Regions from separate parts of the Rothia sp. HMSC069C04 genome, predicted to be linked through region 2. Evidence: riboswitches for the same ligand, from Rfam matches in the RefSeq annotation. Region 2 holds a riboswitch; the other holds the start of a gene.
What was found. A riboswitch is a leader RNA that binds a small molecule or an ion and turns the genes downstream of it on or off. The one in region 2 is predicted to bind thiamine pyrophosphate.
Positions count from the first base shown of each region.

Region 1: linked by a shared signal. The riboswitch ahead of HMPREF2879_RS00960 (ECF transporter S component) and the one ahead of HMPREF2879_RS08405 (bifunctional hydroxymethylpyrimidine kinase/phosphomethylpyrimidine kinase) in region 2 are both predicted to bind thiamine pyrophosphate.

Region 1 covers NZ_KV810714.1:6,242-14,092, reverse strand. Annotated here, with positions in the region: gene HMPREF2879_RS00970 (MFS transporter) at 1-1,094, opposite strand, end outside; gene HMPREF2879_RS00965 (DUF4235 domain-containing protein) at 1,236-1,469, opposite strand; TPP riboswitch at 1,736-1,836, shown strand; gene HMPREF2879_RS00960 (ECF transporter S component) at 1,895-2,509, shown strand; gene HMPREF2879_RS00955 (ABC transporter ATP-binding protein) at 2,598-4,247, shown strand; gene HMPREF2879_RS00950 (energy-coupling factor transporter transmembrane component T family protein) at 4,244-5,041, shown strand; gene HMPREF2879_RS00945 (aminotransferase class IV) at 5,587-6,489, opposite strand; gene HMPREF2879_RS00940 (multidrug effflux MFS transporter) at 6,886-7,851, opposite strand, start outside.
Region 2 covers NZ_KV810762.1:198,466-206,316, reverse strand. Annotated here, with positions in the region: gene HMPREF2879_RS08410 (ABC transporter ATP-binding protein) at 1-1,448, shown strand, start outside; TPP riboswitch at 1,659-1,869, shown strand; gene HMPREF2879_RS08405 (bifunctional hydroxymethylpyrimidine kinase/phosphomethylpyrimidine kinase) at 1,861-3,618, shown strand; gene HMPREF2879_RS08400 (YoaK family protein) at 4,097-4,960, opposite strand; gene HMPREF2879_RS08395 (slipin family protein) at 5,074-5,847, opposite strand; gene HMPREF2879_RS08390 (transposase) at 6,134-6,976, opposite strand; gene HMPREF2879_RS08385 (nitric-oxide reductase large subunit) at 6,979-7,851, opposite strand, start outside.

The DNA of each region.
Region 1 (7,851 bases), on a different contig from region 2:
ACGCCCGGTTCGGGGAAGAACATCAGCGGGGTAGCCGCCAAGATAATGCCGACCAGCGAGATAACAATAATTGCCTTCGGGCCCAGGTAGTCATCCAGGTAGCCGCCCAGGATCGCGCCAGCCGCCGCGACAGCGCTACCGGCAATACCGAACAGAATCACCTCGGAAGTGCTGAAACCGAACGTGCCCGCCGCAAGAATACCGCCGAACGTAAAAATACCGGACAGACCATCACGGAACACCGCCGAAGCAATCAGGAACCACAGGGTCTGCGGGGACGTCATCTTCAGCCGCTTAATGGTGCGCCACAGCGCCTTGTAGGAGGCGAGCAGGCTACCCTGGCGGGCGGGGGAGAGACGCTCCATGCCCAGCTCCAGGAAACGCAGCTCGCGGGTGGGCAACACCTCCGGCAGGAAGCGCTCGCGGGTGCGCATCCGAATCAGCAGCGGCACGCAGAAGATGAGGCACCAGGCCGCGGCGAACAGGGTCACCGCGCGGATGTTGAGGGCCCCCTCCTCGCTCAAGCCCAGGGACGAGGGGGACAGCACGAAGCCCCACAGCACCACGGCCAGGGCGAGGATGCCGCCAATGTAACCGGCGGCCCAGCCGGTGCCCGAAATCTTACCGATATTATTCGGGTTCGAAACGCGCGGCAGCACCGCGTTGTAGTTCACGTACGCGAACTCGCTGAACACGCTCGCGGCAGACACCAGGAACACACCCAACCACAGGTAGCCCGGGTCGGGGGCGACGAAGAAGCACGCCGCCATAAACGCCACGAGCAGGACCGTGTTCACACCCAGCCAGAAGATGCCGCGGCCGGACTTGTCGTTACGCTGGCCCGTGACCGGGGCGAGAAACGCGATGAGGAAACCCGCAACCGTCAGACCCAGCGACAGTGCCGAAGAGGTCTGCTCGGGCGTGCCGAAGTAACCGCTGGTCAGGTAGACCGTGAAGATGAAGGTCATCATAATCGAGTCGAAACTCGACGAACCGACATCCCACAGGACCCACGCGGTCACCGAACGGCGACTCGTAGCGTGGTCCACGGCGGGACGGGCAGGCTTCTGCTGGCGGGAGGAACGAATCATCATGAGGGGGCTTTCAAATGGCCGAGCGGTGTCGCATCGGCCGGTACTGCGGGAAGCTGGTACGCGTTAGAAAAGCGCGGGCGGTACGCACCGCGAGGGTACGCACCGCCCCGCATCACTGAACGAAGCATTCAGGGATGGTCTTTACTTGAAGAAACGGCGCTGCGCGCGGGCGATACCGAAGCTGACAACGGCGCCCACGACGGAGGTCAGGACGGTCCAGAGGATGACCTGACGCAGAGTATCTTCAGAGTCGTGGGAAATGGCGGGAGGCTGGTTACCGGTAGCCTTGGTCCAGGCTGCGCCCAGGCCCTTACCAACCAGGGCAGCAGCGCCCATGTTCAGGCCCGCGAGAGCAAGCTTTGCGACGGGATTCATATGTATCTCCTTTGGTGTTAATGATGCGGCGCCTCACCCCCGAACCCCCTCGGGGTTGGGTGAGAAAAGAGCGCCACTCCCTAGCGTATAGGGTTTAAGGCGTTCGTGCCGCCTTGGAGCCTCTCCGTCCCAAAATTGTACACCGTGCAATTCTGTAATGTGGGCAGAAGAACGAAACAAAAAGCGGCAAATTGGCACGAACATCCAGACAAGTCTACAATCGAACCTGGGTTCCCACCCGCACCACAACGGTACGGACAAGGAACCCCAAACGACAGGGGAGCGCCACCGCGGCGCTGAGAGTGCACAGCAGACCCTCGAACCTGATCCGGTTAGTACCGGTGTAGGGAGTCGAATCTTCTCGGTGCCCTCGCCCATGCAGAGGGCGAGGACATTCCCCTTCCAACGACGGAAGGAAAAACCGCATGTCACACACCACCGCGCCCAAGCGTCCGGCCCCCCGCAGCAGCCTGAGCTGGCGAGTCAACGAAATCGTTATCGCCGCAGTCATCGCCGTGGCCTGCGCTATCATCTTCTGGATCTGGGATATCGCCGTGAGCCCCGCCGCCAAGACCGCGCTCGTCGCGGCCCCCGAACTGCGCCCGCTCATCGCCGGGGCCTGGCTGCTCGGTGGTACCCTCGGCGGCCTGCTCATCCGCAAGCCCGGCGCTGCCCTCTTCTGCGAGCTCGTTGCGGCGCTCATCTCGGTGCTGTTCACCGGCGGTGCGTGGAGCGGCGAGATTCTGATCTCCGGTATTATCCAGGGCATCGGCGCTGAAATCGTCTTCGCCGCCTTCGGCTACCGTCGCTGGAACGCCGCCATCGCCGTTCTGGCCGGTGCTCTCAGCGGCCTGTTCATGGGTGGCAGCGAAATCCTGATTTACTACCCCGACATGGAGCCCGTCAAGGCCGTCACCTACGTGGTCTGCTCGGTCGTCTCCGGCGCAGTCATCGCGGGCTTCCTGGCCTGGATTCTCGTGCAGAACCTCGCCAAGACCGGCGTGCTCTCCTCGCTGGCTTCCGGCAACACCCGCCGCTAATCGTCAGCCACTAGCCACCAGCTAATCACTCACCACGAGTCACCACTCGGCACACTACAGCAGCCGCACACTAGGCTAAGAAAGCATTATGGAAGCAACACCGCGCGGGGCGCGCATCGAGCTCAACAACTTCAGCTGGCACCACCCCGGCCGCCCAGAACCGGTCATCAACGGACTCAACCTCACCATCAACCCCGGTGAAAAAGTCCTGCTACTGGGCACCTCCGGCGCCGGCAAATCGACGCTCCTGCACGCCATCGCCGGTGTGCTCCACGATGACGACGGCCTCTCCGCAGGCGGGACCATCACCCTCAACGGCCAAGACCCCGTAGAAGCGCGCGGCACCGCGGGCATGATGCAGCAGGACCCCGAATCCTCCATCGTCATGGCCACCATCGGGAACGACACCGCCTTCGGCCCCGAAAACCTGCGCGTACCCCGCGAGGAAATCTGGGGACGCGTCACCGAGGCGCTCACCGCGGTCGGGCTCAGCCACCTGCCCCTCGACCACCCCAGCAGCGCCCTGTCCGGCGGACAGAAGCAGCGCCTCGGCCTGGCAGGCATCCTCTCGATGCACCCCGGCGCCATGATTCTCGACGAACCCACCGCCAACCTCGACCCCGCCGGCGTGCGGGAGGTGCGCGACAGCATCCTCGCTGCCGCGGAGGCGACCGGTGCGACCCTGCTCGTCGTGGAACACCGCGTGAGCATCTGGGCGCCGTACATGGACCGCATTATCGTGCTCGGCGCGGGCGGAACCATCACCCACGACGGCGCGCCCGGAACCGTGCTCGCCGAAGCCCGTCAGGACCTTATCGACGCCGGTGTGTGGGTGCCCGACTACGTGCCGCGTGCACCGCAGAACGCTATCGGCGAGACGGCGGGCGGCGATACTGCAACCGGTGAGGTGCTTCTCCGCGCCGAAAACCTCAGCATTACCCGCGCGCAACCCCCCCCCAAGCAGCGACGCGCCCGCCGACGCACCATCAAACGCCTCGGCGACACCCCCGCACCCGTACCCGTCGACCTGCCCGTGCTGCGCGCCGGCATCAACCTCACCCTGCGCGCCGGCGAACACCTCAGCGTGCTCGGCCCCAACGGCGCCGGCAAATCAACCCTCGCGCTCACCCTCGCCGGGCTACTCCCCGCGCCCGACGGCACCCTCGCCGCCACCGACACGCTCCGCGACCACGGCGCCGGTCAGAACGGTCAGAACGGCCAGCGCGCCCACTGGGACGTGCCCACCTGGACCCCCGCCCAAATGCTCAGCCGCATCGGCTACGTCTTCCAAGAACCCGAATACCAGTTCATCCGCGGAACCGTACGCGAAGAGCTCGAGCTGGGCCCCCGCCGACTCGCCGCGCTCAACCGCGTTCCCCTCGACGAAGACGAGCTCGCCGCTCGCACCGACGACCTGGCGGCCCGCCTGCGCCTCAACCACCTGCTCGACGCCAACCCCTTTACCCTCTCCGGCGGCGAAAAACGACGACTCTCGGTCGCCTCCGCGCTCGCCACCGCACCGAGAATACTCATTCTCGATGAGCCCACCTTCGGGCAGGACGCCCGCACCTGGGCCGAACTCGTCGACCTCATCCGCGAACTCCTCGCCGACGGTACCGCCGTCATCTCCATCACCCACGACGAAGACTACACTGCGGCGCTCGGCGGCAAATCCATCACCCTCGAAGCGCTCGAAGCCTCCGGACCCCAGGCAGCCTCCGGAAAGGAGAACGCATGAACACCGACTTCTTCGGCACCATCGACCGAACCAGCTACTTCAGCAGCCTCAACGCCGGCGTCAAGCTCATCGTCTCCTTCGCCCTCATCATCGCCGCGCTCATCGTGCGCGACCCGCTGACCTCCGGAATCCTCTTCGCCCTCGAACTACTCGGGTTCATCCTCGTCGGGTTCCGGCCCGTCAACGTCCTCACCCGATTCTGGCCCATCCTCATCGCCGTAATCACCACCGGCTGGTCCGTCGCCATGCTCAGCGCCAAAACCGGCGACGTGATCCTCAACCTCGGCTTCAACACCATCACCACCGACTCCGCAGCCGTCGGCGCAGCCATGATGATCCGTTCCCTCGCCATGGTCCTGCCCACCCTCGCGTTCGTGCTCACCACCGACCCGACCGACCTCGGCGACTCCCTCGCACAGACCTTCAAACTGCCGGCACGATTCGTGCTCGCCACCATCGCCGCGCTACGCCTGGTCGGCATCCTCTTCGCCGAGTGGAACGCCCTCGGCCAGGCACGACGCGCCCGCGGACTCGGCGCAGGCCAATCCCTCGCCGGACGAGCCCAAACCTTCGGCGGACAAAGCTTCGCCCTGCTCGTGCAGGCCATCCGCCGTGGCTCCCGCCTGGCCATCACCATGGAGGCGCGCGGCTTCGGCGCGGGCGAACGCACCTGGGCTCGTGTGCCGTCCTATTCGCGCCGTGACGTGCACGTGAGTATTGCCGCCGCCGTCATCATTGCGGTTGCTTACGGTGCATCTATTGCGGCGGGTACGATTCAGTTCCTCTGGGGCTAGACCGTTCCGCTTCTGGTTCCGCTTTCGTGGCTCCGCTCGGGAGACGGTATTCGCCCTCGTTCCTACAGGGAACCCGTCCTCGCTTCGCTTCGGACACCCTGATGTCACTACGGGCGATACCGTCCTCCCGCGCTGGGATACGTCGCGGGTGCCGCATATTTCCTCCGCGCCTAGCTCTGTTTGGGATATGGGTACGGAGGCGCTTGTACTCTTCCTTCGCTCCTACAGGGAACCCGTCCTCGCTTCGCTTCGGACACCCTGATGTCACTACGGGCGATACCGTCCTCCCGCGCTGGGATACGTCGCGGGTGCCGCATATTTCCTCCGCGCCTACGCAGGGGCACCCGTCACCCGGACGCTCCGCCCCTCCTTGCTTCGCTACGGAGAGCGTCCGGGCTGACACCCTGAGGGCGCTTGGCGGAAAATGCGGCTACACCCGCTACTACCGAACAGGAAGGTACGGCGCCTCCTGCCCTTGACCATAGACAGCACAAAGGGACGGCACCATCCTCGCTACGGATGACGCCGTCCCTTTGTGTACGCGGTTAGCTCTGCTGCGCTAGGTAGCTCAACAGCGTGGCGGTCAGCTCCGGGTCATGCGCCAGCGCCGTGCCGTTCAGGTGGGTCACCGGCGCAATCAGACGCACCGACGACGCCAACCACACGCCGTCCGACTCAAACAAATCCTGCGGGTAGAGCGGGCCGAAGCCCAGCTCCCAACCGGCCTGGCGTGCCGCCTCGAACACCGCGCCCTGCGTGGTGCCGGGAAGGATGCCGTGGCTCGGCTCGGGCGTGTACAGCACCTTCTTGCCGTCCTCAATCTTGGCGACCAGCACCGAGGAGGTGGCGCCCTCGAGCACGCGACGCTCGTCGGTGATGAAGATTGCGTCATCCGCGCCGCGCTCCTGCACGTACCGCAGAACCGCCATGTTCACGGCATAGGAGAGGGTCTTCGCGCCCGCCAGAAGCCACGGGTAGGCGCTGTTGTCCATCGGCTCGTGACCGCGCGGCAGCAGCATCGCCTTCACGCCCTCGGTGCGGCGCTTCACGATGGATGCGGGCACCGGCGAGGCAATCAGCAGCGTGTACGGGCCCGGCTGCATGGAAGTGACCGCCTGGGTGGGGCCGCGCGAAATAATAATCTTCACGATGTGCTCTTCACCCAGCGCCGTTTCGGCACCGGCGGTCGCCTCGCGCATGAGGCGTTCCACCGCCGAACGCAGGATCTCGGGTTCCGGGTCGGGCAAATCCAGCATGCGCGCCGACGACTCGAGGCGGGATAGGTGCATGCCGAGCTTACGCACGCGACGGTTGACGGACAGCATGGTCTCAAAGACGCCGTCGCCGCGGGTGAAGCCCTGATCATCAACGCTGATGAGGGGCACGGACGGGTCAACGAAGATGCCCTGCGGGTTCTGCTCGTTCAGAAGAATTACGGTACTAGACATAGTCTTATTGTACGTTCGCGTCGCTAACCGGCGAGGGAAGACGGTATCGCCCGTAGTGACATCAGGGTGCCCGAAGCGAAGCGAGGGCGGGTGCCCCTGTAGGAACGAGGGCGGGTGCCCCTGTAGGAACGAGGGCGAATACTGTCTCCCAAGCAGAGCTAAACGCATACAAAAGGGACTGCCGCATATTTCCTCCGCGCCTACGCAGGGGCACCCGTCACCCGGACGCTCCGCCCCTCCTCGCTTCGCTACGGAGAGCGTCCGGGCTGACACCCTGAGGGCGCTTGGCGGAAAACGCGGCAGCCCCTACGCTCATGTACAAACACAGCAAAGCCCCGGACGCGCAACCCTTAGCAGGTCGCCCATCCGGGGCTTTAGCTACACAAAAACAACAGGCTAGTGGCCCGCCGGCGCGCCCTGACCTTCACCAGCGCCGTGGCTCAAACCGTCAGCCGAGTAGTCCGAATCCTTACGCGGCGTAGTCCACAGCACCAGCGCCGTCAGGACCGCGAAACCAAAAATGGAGAAGCCCATCGGCAGGTACTCATGCTCACCCGCAAACGACACCAACGGCGCCGCCAACGCACCCAGCATCGCCTGAACCGTACCCATCACCGCCGAAGCACTACCCGCCATGTGGCGCGCCTCGTTCAACGCCAACGCCGAAGCATTACCAAAAATCAGGCCGCACGAGCTGGTTAGCAGGAACAGCAGAACCAGCGTCGGCACCAGCGAAATACCGACAAGGAAGCTAACCAACAGCAGCGAAGACACCACCAGCATGCTAATCACGCCGACATTCACAATGCGGCGCTGCGCCACACGACCAACCAGCTTCGTCGCAATCGCGCTGAACAGCACAATGCCAATCGAGTTCACACCGAACACGATCGTGAACTGGGTTTCGGATAGACCCAGAATCTTCTGCAACACAAACGTCGAACCGGAAATATACGAGAACAGCGCACCAAACGCGAAGCACATCGTCAGCATGAAACCCATGTAGCGGCGAATCTTGAAGACCTTCGGCAGCTCCGAGTACACGCTCAGGGCGGTGCCCTGGTAGCGTTCCTCCACCGGCAGGGTCTCCTTAATCACGAAGATCACGCCGAGCATCATCATCGCGGTCACCACGCCGAGCACATGGAAAATATCGCGCCAGCTACCCCACGACAGCACCCAGCCACCAAACAGCGGCGCAAGCACCGGCGCGAAGCCGTTAATCATCATCATGACGCCCATGAGCTTAGCGGTCGCCAGACCCTCAGTCGTATCAGCCACGATAGAACGCGCCAACACCGCACCAATCGAACCGGTGAAGCCCATCATGAAACGCGCAAAAATCAGCAGCTCAATATTCGG
Region 2 (7,851 bases):
CCAACCAGGACACCCTCGACGGCACCCTCGACCTGGACGCACGCACCGTGGAAGAAGCCGGCAGCGGCGACCTGCTCACCCGCGTGACCGACGACCTGTCCTCGGCAGCAAACGCTGTCAGCACAGACCTTCTCGGTGCAATCTACGTGGTCCTGTACTTCCTGGTTTCCACGATCTCCCTGGCGTTTGTGAGCCCGGCAATGGGTCTGATTATGCTACCCATGATTGCCGGTCTTGCCCTCATCATGTCGAAGATGCTGCCGCTCATGGCGGCACGCAACCAGACCGCTCAGGAGCGCGTGAGCGACCTCAACAGCGTGCTGACCGAGAACATTCGCGGCACCTCCACGATCCGTGAGCTGGGCGTTCACACCGCCCGCGAGGACGCCTTCGCCGGTGAGAACAAGCGCCAGTTCGCCGCGCAGCTGGGCATGGTGCGCATCCGCCAGCTGTACTTCACCGTGGATGCCATCAACGCATGGATTCCCACGATTCTGTGCATGCTCTGGGGCGCCGCCTGCGTGGCTATCGGCTGGGCAAGCTGGGGTGCCGTAGCGACCGCCTCGGTCATGGTCTTCAGCCTGCGAACCCTCGCCGACATGCTGAACCACCACGTCAGCAGCCTGCGCATCATGCTCGTGAACATGGGCCGCGTGTTTGGTGTGGTCTCCCTGGCGAAGAAGCAGCGTGAGGAGCGCGCACAGCACCGGGCCGAGGCCTCCTCCAAGGTGTCGGATGAAGCCGTGAAGAACCCGGAGTACGCCATTGACTGCACCGACGTCTCCTACGGCTACTCGCCGGACGCCCTGGTGCTTGAAGGCATCAACCTGAAGATTCGCCGCGGTGAGGCGCTCGCCCTGGTGGGTCGTTCCGGTTCGGGTAAGACCACCCTGGCCCGTCTGATCGGTGGTTCGCTGACCGCCCTGGAAGGCACCATCACCGTGATGGGTCGCCCGGTCGGTCACGGCGACTTCCCGACCGATGCCGCCGCCGATGGCCGCCCGCGCCTGCTGGTCTGCACCCAGGAGGCACATGTCTTCTTCGGCACCCTCGCCGATAACTTCACGGTGGTCGTGCCGGATGCAACCGTCGAGCAGATGGGTGAGGCCCTGGACGCTGTCGGTGCCCGCTGGTGGCGCGACCTGCCGCAGGGCATGGACACCGTCGTCAGCGGCGCGGATTCGCCCCTGACTCGCGACCAGATTCAGCAGCTGGCACTGGCACGTATCGTGCTTGCCGACCCGCACGCCGTGATTCTGGACGAGTCCACCACCCAGCTGGAGCTCGCGGACGCAACCGAGTCCCTGCGCGCCGTGCTGGCGAACCGTGCGGTGCTGATCATTTCGCACGATGCGCGTATCGCCTCCCTGGCTGACCGCGCGGTCCTGCTGCACGAGGGCAGGATCATTGCGGAGGGTTCACCGGCAGAGATTTTCGCCCTGACCTAAACCCGGCTGATAGTGCCCGGCTGATAGTGCCCGGTACCGTGTGAAGCGGTGCCGGGCACTACGTGTTTAACGGGTGGTTTCCGTACAAGGGTGCACTGAAATCGGCGGCGGGAGCACTCGCAAGAGTGCAAGACTCAAACGAAAATTTCGGAGAGATTCACTTGTTACCCGCAGAACTTTTAGCTACGGAGAATCATTGTGATAACCTGGCAGAGCGATATGGGGTGCCTTGAGACGCCCGCGACCCGCTAACCCGCCCAACTGACCGCCCAACTGACCGCCCAACGAAGGGCTACGGCACAGCGAAGAGCTACAGCACAGCGGGCGCACGAAACGGCGTAATAACACTCAAGGCTGAGAGAATCACCCATTGAACCTGCTCTAGTTCGAACTAGCGAAGGGATTATCGATCATGGCAGAGCAGCCTACCGCGCCCTCGTGCGCACCCACCTCCAACCCCTCGACCCTCTCCAACCCTGCACCCGGCGCGAGCGCCTCCGGAGCATCCGGGGTACCCCAGACAGCTCGGGTGCCGAGGGTTCTCTCCATTGCGGGAACCGACCCCTCCGGCGGTGCAGGTATCCAGGCGGACCTCAAGTCCATTGCCGCATCCGGCGGTTACGGCATGTGTGTGACCACCTCACTGGTCGCCCAAAACACGTGCGGGGTTCGTGAAGTATTCACCCCGCCCCTGGAATTTTTGACCGCGCAGCTTGCCGCCGTTTTTGATGACGTCACGGTTGACGCCGTGAAAATCGGCATGCTCGGCGACGCAGACACGATTCGCACCGTCCGCACCTGGCTGAGCGAGCACCCCGTGCCCCTGGTCGTGCTCGACCCGGTCATGATTGCTTCCAGCGGTGACCGCCTGCTGCAGGCGGAAGCGGAGCAGGCGCTGCGCGACCTCGTGCCGCTCGTGAATGTGATTACCCCGAACATTCCGGAGCTTGCCGTGCTCTGCCAGAAGGAGCCCGCCCAGACCTTTGATGAGGCGCATGAGCAGGCGGCAAACCTTGCGGCGGCGACCGGAACCACCGTGATTGTGAAGGGCGGCCACCTGTGCGGTCAGGACGCCGGTAACACCGCGGTCTTCCCGGACGGCACCTGCGCGCACGTGCGCACCCCGCGTCTGGACAGCCGCAATACGCACGGCACCGGATGCTCCCTGTCCTCCTCGCTGGCAACCCGCCTGGGCGTGGAGCTGCTGCAGCACACCGAAGCCGCAGAATCTTCTGCGGGCGAGAAGAACACTCTGACCAGCGACGATACCCACCGCGCCCTGCAGTGGAGCACCCGCTGGCTCCACGAATCCATCGCCGCAGGTGCCGGATTGCAGGTCGGCTCCGGTGAGGGCCACGGCCCGGTGGATCACGCCGCCCGTGCTCGCCGCCTGGAGGCTGCCGCCTCCGCGTACCCGTGGCATCACCTGCTCGCCACCACCGACTCTGAGGGCAATACTCTGGACGGCACCAGCCCGGAGCGTCTGCTGCCGGTCAGCCCCGTACCCGCCGGTGAAGCCGTCGTAAAGCCCGCCGGTCCCTGGACCGCCGCCCTCTGGGCAGCCGGTGGCGAAACCTGGCACCAGATCCTGGACCTGCCCTTCGTGCGTGCCCTCGGTGACGGAACCCTCGACGAGGACCTGTTCGCCTTCTACCTGGACCAGGACGCCCTCTACCTGCGGGATTATTCGCGTGCGCTCGCGACTCTCTCGGCGCGTGCTGACACCGCTGAGGCGCAGGTGCACTGGGCCGCCGGTGCGCATGAGGCGATTGCCGCCGAATCGCAGCTGCACGAGGGCTGGCTGGCGAACCGTGCGCGTCTGGGTGGGCCCTCACCGATTACGATGGGGTACACGAATTTCCTGCGTGCCTCCGCTGCCGGTGATGATTACGTGGTCGGTGCCGCCGCTATCTTGCCCTGCTACTGGCTGTACGAAGAGGTGGGCGCTGTGCTCTCCTCGCAGAATCACGCGGATCACCCGTACGCGGAGTGGTTGAGCATGTACGGTGGCGAAGAGTTTGCCGCGGATGTGGCGCGTAGCCTCGCGGAGGTGGAGCGTGCGTTTGAGGCGGCTTCACCGGCTCAGCGTGTGCGTGCGGCGCGGGCGTACCTGTCGGCGTGCGTGTACGAGCGTGAGTTCTTTGACCAGGCACACCGGGCACTGCGCTAGAAGACTAGCTCTGCGCTAGATGATAGGTGCCGGTTTTCGGGCTGAATACCGCCCCGGCATGGCGTGAGATGGGTGATTGATGCTTCACTCAAGCTACCACTGGTTCGGGGGTTGTGCCGGTTATGCTTAAGGCGTCGGTGAAAACCGTTAGCGGTAGGATTCCGGCCCTCACCCAACTGGCTGATGTACCTGCCGCGCCCGCACCTCTACGGCGTGTAACCGACCAGTTTGGCCCGTCGCAACCACCTCATCCAACCCCCGCGGCGGGCCAAACACCTTCCTTCTAGCTTTCGCGAAGAATGTTCGGCATAGAAATATCCCGTGCAGATACTCTCATCTGCACGGGATATTTCTATATGTCTAACCGCTGCGAATCAGCCGCCGCGGCTAGTGCATCAGGCTAATGCGTCAGGGAAGGGGAGCTGGGCTAGCTCTGAGTTGCCGAGTTTAGTTCTGACCTGCCGAACCTAGTTCTGATTTATTGAGCTGAGCTCTGAGCCGCCGCTTCGTTCTCCGCATCTTCATTTTTCTCGGTCCGGAACCCCAGCCAGAACGCTCCAGCTGCCAAACACCCGGCAAACCACAGAGAGATACTACCTACCAGCTGATTTATAAGAGCCATCGCAATCACACCGGCGACAAATCCTCCGACCACCAGGGAGTAATCTAAAGCCGTCATCAGAGCACGTCTGCGGGTGCGGCGTTCTTCGTCCTCAGACCGGGCGGGGGAGGTATCCGCTGACGGGTGACGAGCCTCAACACGCCTTCTAACAACACGCTCCCTCCGGGTGCTGCAAGCATTAGCTATAGCACGGGTATAGAGAGCGCCGGCCGTGTACCAGGCGCTTAACATTTTGCGCCAATTTCCGCTGGTCATAAACAGGGAAAACGGGTTCTCACCAATACGGGTGTCTGCAAGTGCATGAATGAGCAGGCCAATAGTGAACGCTAACGCCCCCACCTGAACCCCGTGCTCGCTCACCCGGTGAATCAGAGGAGTCACAAAACAGACGAGGAGGAAGGGCACCAGAGTAAAAATGCGCCAGTGTTTCAGGTGTGCCCTCTGCCCCAAAAGATCGTGCAGAAGATGACCGCCCAGGTACCCCAGGCTAAAGAAAATCACTGAGAGCCAACGCAGGTGAATAGCGTGCTGCGAACTGTGACTCATATCAGCAATGAGAAGGATAAAATTACCGGTCTGCGTGGCAACCAAAGCTTTGTAATGAATATGAGAGAAAACATCTACCGCTCCCCCCAGGGATGCTAGGAGAAGCGCCATAATCCGCCCGTAGCGGCGCGGAGTTGGAATCCTGGAAAGAAAAAGTGCAAAGCGGGTAGTCATCGTGGTCCTCGGTGGTGAAAAAGATCCGGGCATACAAAAACCTCGAGCACCTATGGTACTCGAGGTTTTTGCGGTAGGCACGTAGGCGCCTCAGAAGGTGCAAGGTCTACAGTCTACTTGCTCTCGCCCTTGAGTGCACCCACGAGCGGACCGATCACGTCCATGGGCAGCGGGAAGACCACGGTCGAGTTCTGGTCGGCACCCAGCTCCAGCAGGGTCTGCAGGTAACGCAGCTGCAGGGAAGCGGGGGACTGGCTCAGAATGTCGGATGCTTCCTTCAGCTCGCTGGAGGCCTCCAGCTCACCGCGTGCCGAAATGATCTTTGCACGGCGCTCACGCTCAGCCTCAGCCTCGCGAGCCATGGCGCGCTGCATAGCCTCGGGAATCTCAACGTCCTTGATTTCGACGAGCTCCACCTGAATACCCCACGGCTCGGTGCGCGAACCGATGATGGAACGCAGGTCCTCGTTCAGGTCCTCGCGGTGTGCGAGCAGGGTGTCCAGGTCAACGCGGCCGAGCAGGGAACGCAGGGTAGTCTGCGCGATCTGGCTGGTGGCAATCGGGTAGTTCTCAACCTCAAGCACCGCGTTCTTGGCGTTGGTCACGCGGAAGAGAACCACGGCGTTCACGCGGGCGGGAACGTTGTCCTTGGTGATGACTTCCTGCGGGGGAATGGTCAGGGTGATAACACGCATATCAACGCGCTGCAGGGAGTCAACGAGGGGGAAGACGACGTTCAGGCCGGGCTTCAGCTCCGAACGCAGGTGACCGAAGCGGAAAGAGATGCCACGCTCGTATTCGGGGATGACGCGGAACATACGAATCAGAATAAAAAGAACAATGACGGCAACTGGGATGAGGATAGTTGCCAGAGTGACGGGATCCATGGTTTTCCTTCACAAATATTGGGGGAGGACGGTATGTGTGCCCACCTGCCCGCGCCTCGTACGGTGCAGGTAGTAGGGGGTGCCCGGTACCGGGCTGTGTGTGGGGGAGTTTTGGGAGGGGAATTTTCCGTCCCGGCGTACCTCGCGGCGGTCGGTGCTTTAGCGGCACCCCGCATGGAAAACTCAAAAGAGGAATAAAAGAGAATTCCACACGGGGTGGCCGCCGAAGCTAACAGACGGGACCAATCGACCGGTCAGCCGCCGGAACGGAAAAACTTGTGCAGCGCTACTTCTTCGCCATCTGCTCTGCCAGTTTTTCGGCAGCCTCAACCTCAGCCAGGTTCTGCTCCTGCAGGACCTCATTCGTGGTCTTGTGCAGTCGCTTAACCGAGGTGCCGGTACCGCTCCATGCGGGGCGGTCCGGGTCGAGGGCAGAGGTACGAACCGGCAGGGTTGCCTCCGCAATCATCTGCTTGCGGGTCTGCTCGGTACGGCGCTTACGCTCATTCGACACGCCACCCCACTTCGCCGCGAAACGGTCCATCTTCACGTTCACCGATTCGTCAGCGGTGGATGCGTGAATATGCTTCGGATCGTTCTCGAAGTTCGCGGGGGAACGCATGAGCTTCACGGCCAGCGGGTAGGTCAGCGACAGGCAGACCACCGCGGCGGCACCCTCCACCAGAAGCTCCAGCGGGGAGTGCCAGACGATAGCGGCACCAATCAGCATGACCACGCCCAGCAGCGACACGGCAACCGCCAGCCCGCGGTGGAAACGACCCGACTCGGAGTAGGGCCATTCATCCACTTCGCGGGTGAGCTCGCGGCCGTTCGCCGAGACGGTGCAGCTGTCCTTAATCGGGCAGGTGTTGCACACGCTGGGCTTGGCGCGGTAACGCATCACTCGGTTATCCGAGTCGAATGCGGTCGCCCACAGCCACTGGTCTTCGGGGCAGAGCCACGCGTCGCTCTCTTGGTGGTAGGTGAACCCGAAGGTTCGCGCCGCCACCATGCGCTGGCTGGTGCGCTTGGCGAGAATATCGAAGCCCCAACCCACGGCGACCAGACCGAGCGCGTACACGCAGGCCAGCCACACGAGGAAAGAAACTCCAGCAATCTGCTCAGGCATGGTTAGCCTCGACGATCGCTACGGTAGGGGCTGGTCTGCTCGGGCAGCTCCTCGGCATCCTGAGCGCCGGCGAACTCTGCGATGCGAGCGTCCTCAACCACCTCGTACAGCGGCGGTTCGGGCAGCTCCAGGACGGTTTCCTTAGCGTTCTTGGAGAAAATCTCCTTGATACCCAGCAGCGCCAGCTTAATCAGCGGGATGATGCCGACCAGGAAGATCACGTCACCGGGCATACGCATCCAACCCATCACGGCGGAAGCACCGTCGTGAATGAACGCGAAGGAACGAGCCTCGTAGTAGCCCTCACCCACGGACTTGTACAGCTGAGCAATACCCAGCGGCAGCAGCGAGATGAAGGACATCCACAGCAGACCAATGTTCAGGGTCCAGAAGGAGAACTTCAGACCCTTCTCCGGCCACTTGTTCTCCGGGAGCAGGTAGCGCAGACCAAACACCGCGAACGCAATCGCGAGCATACCGTACACACCCATCATGGAGGCGTGTGCGTGGTTTGCGGTCAGTGCCGTACCAATCTCGAAGTAGGACACGATCGGCAGGTTGATGAGGAAGCCGAACACACCTGCGCCGAGGAAGTTCCAGAAGCCCACAGCAATCAGGAACATAACAGCCCAACGGTGCGGGAAAGGCTTGGTGCGGTTGGAGTACTGGCGAGCACCCAGCTGCATGAAGCCCCACGCCTCAACGGTCAGGAAGGTCAGCGGGATAACCTCAGCAGCCGAGAAGAACGCACCGAATGCCATCTGTTCGGAGGGGGTACCGACGAAGTAGGTGTGGTGCAGAGTACCGATCACACCACCGACGGAGTAGAGCACAGCGTCCATCATGATGATGGAGATCGCGATGCGCTCGCGGAC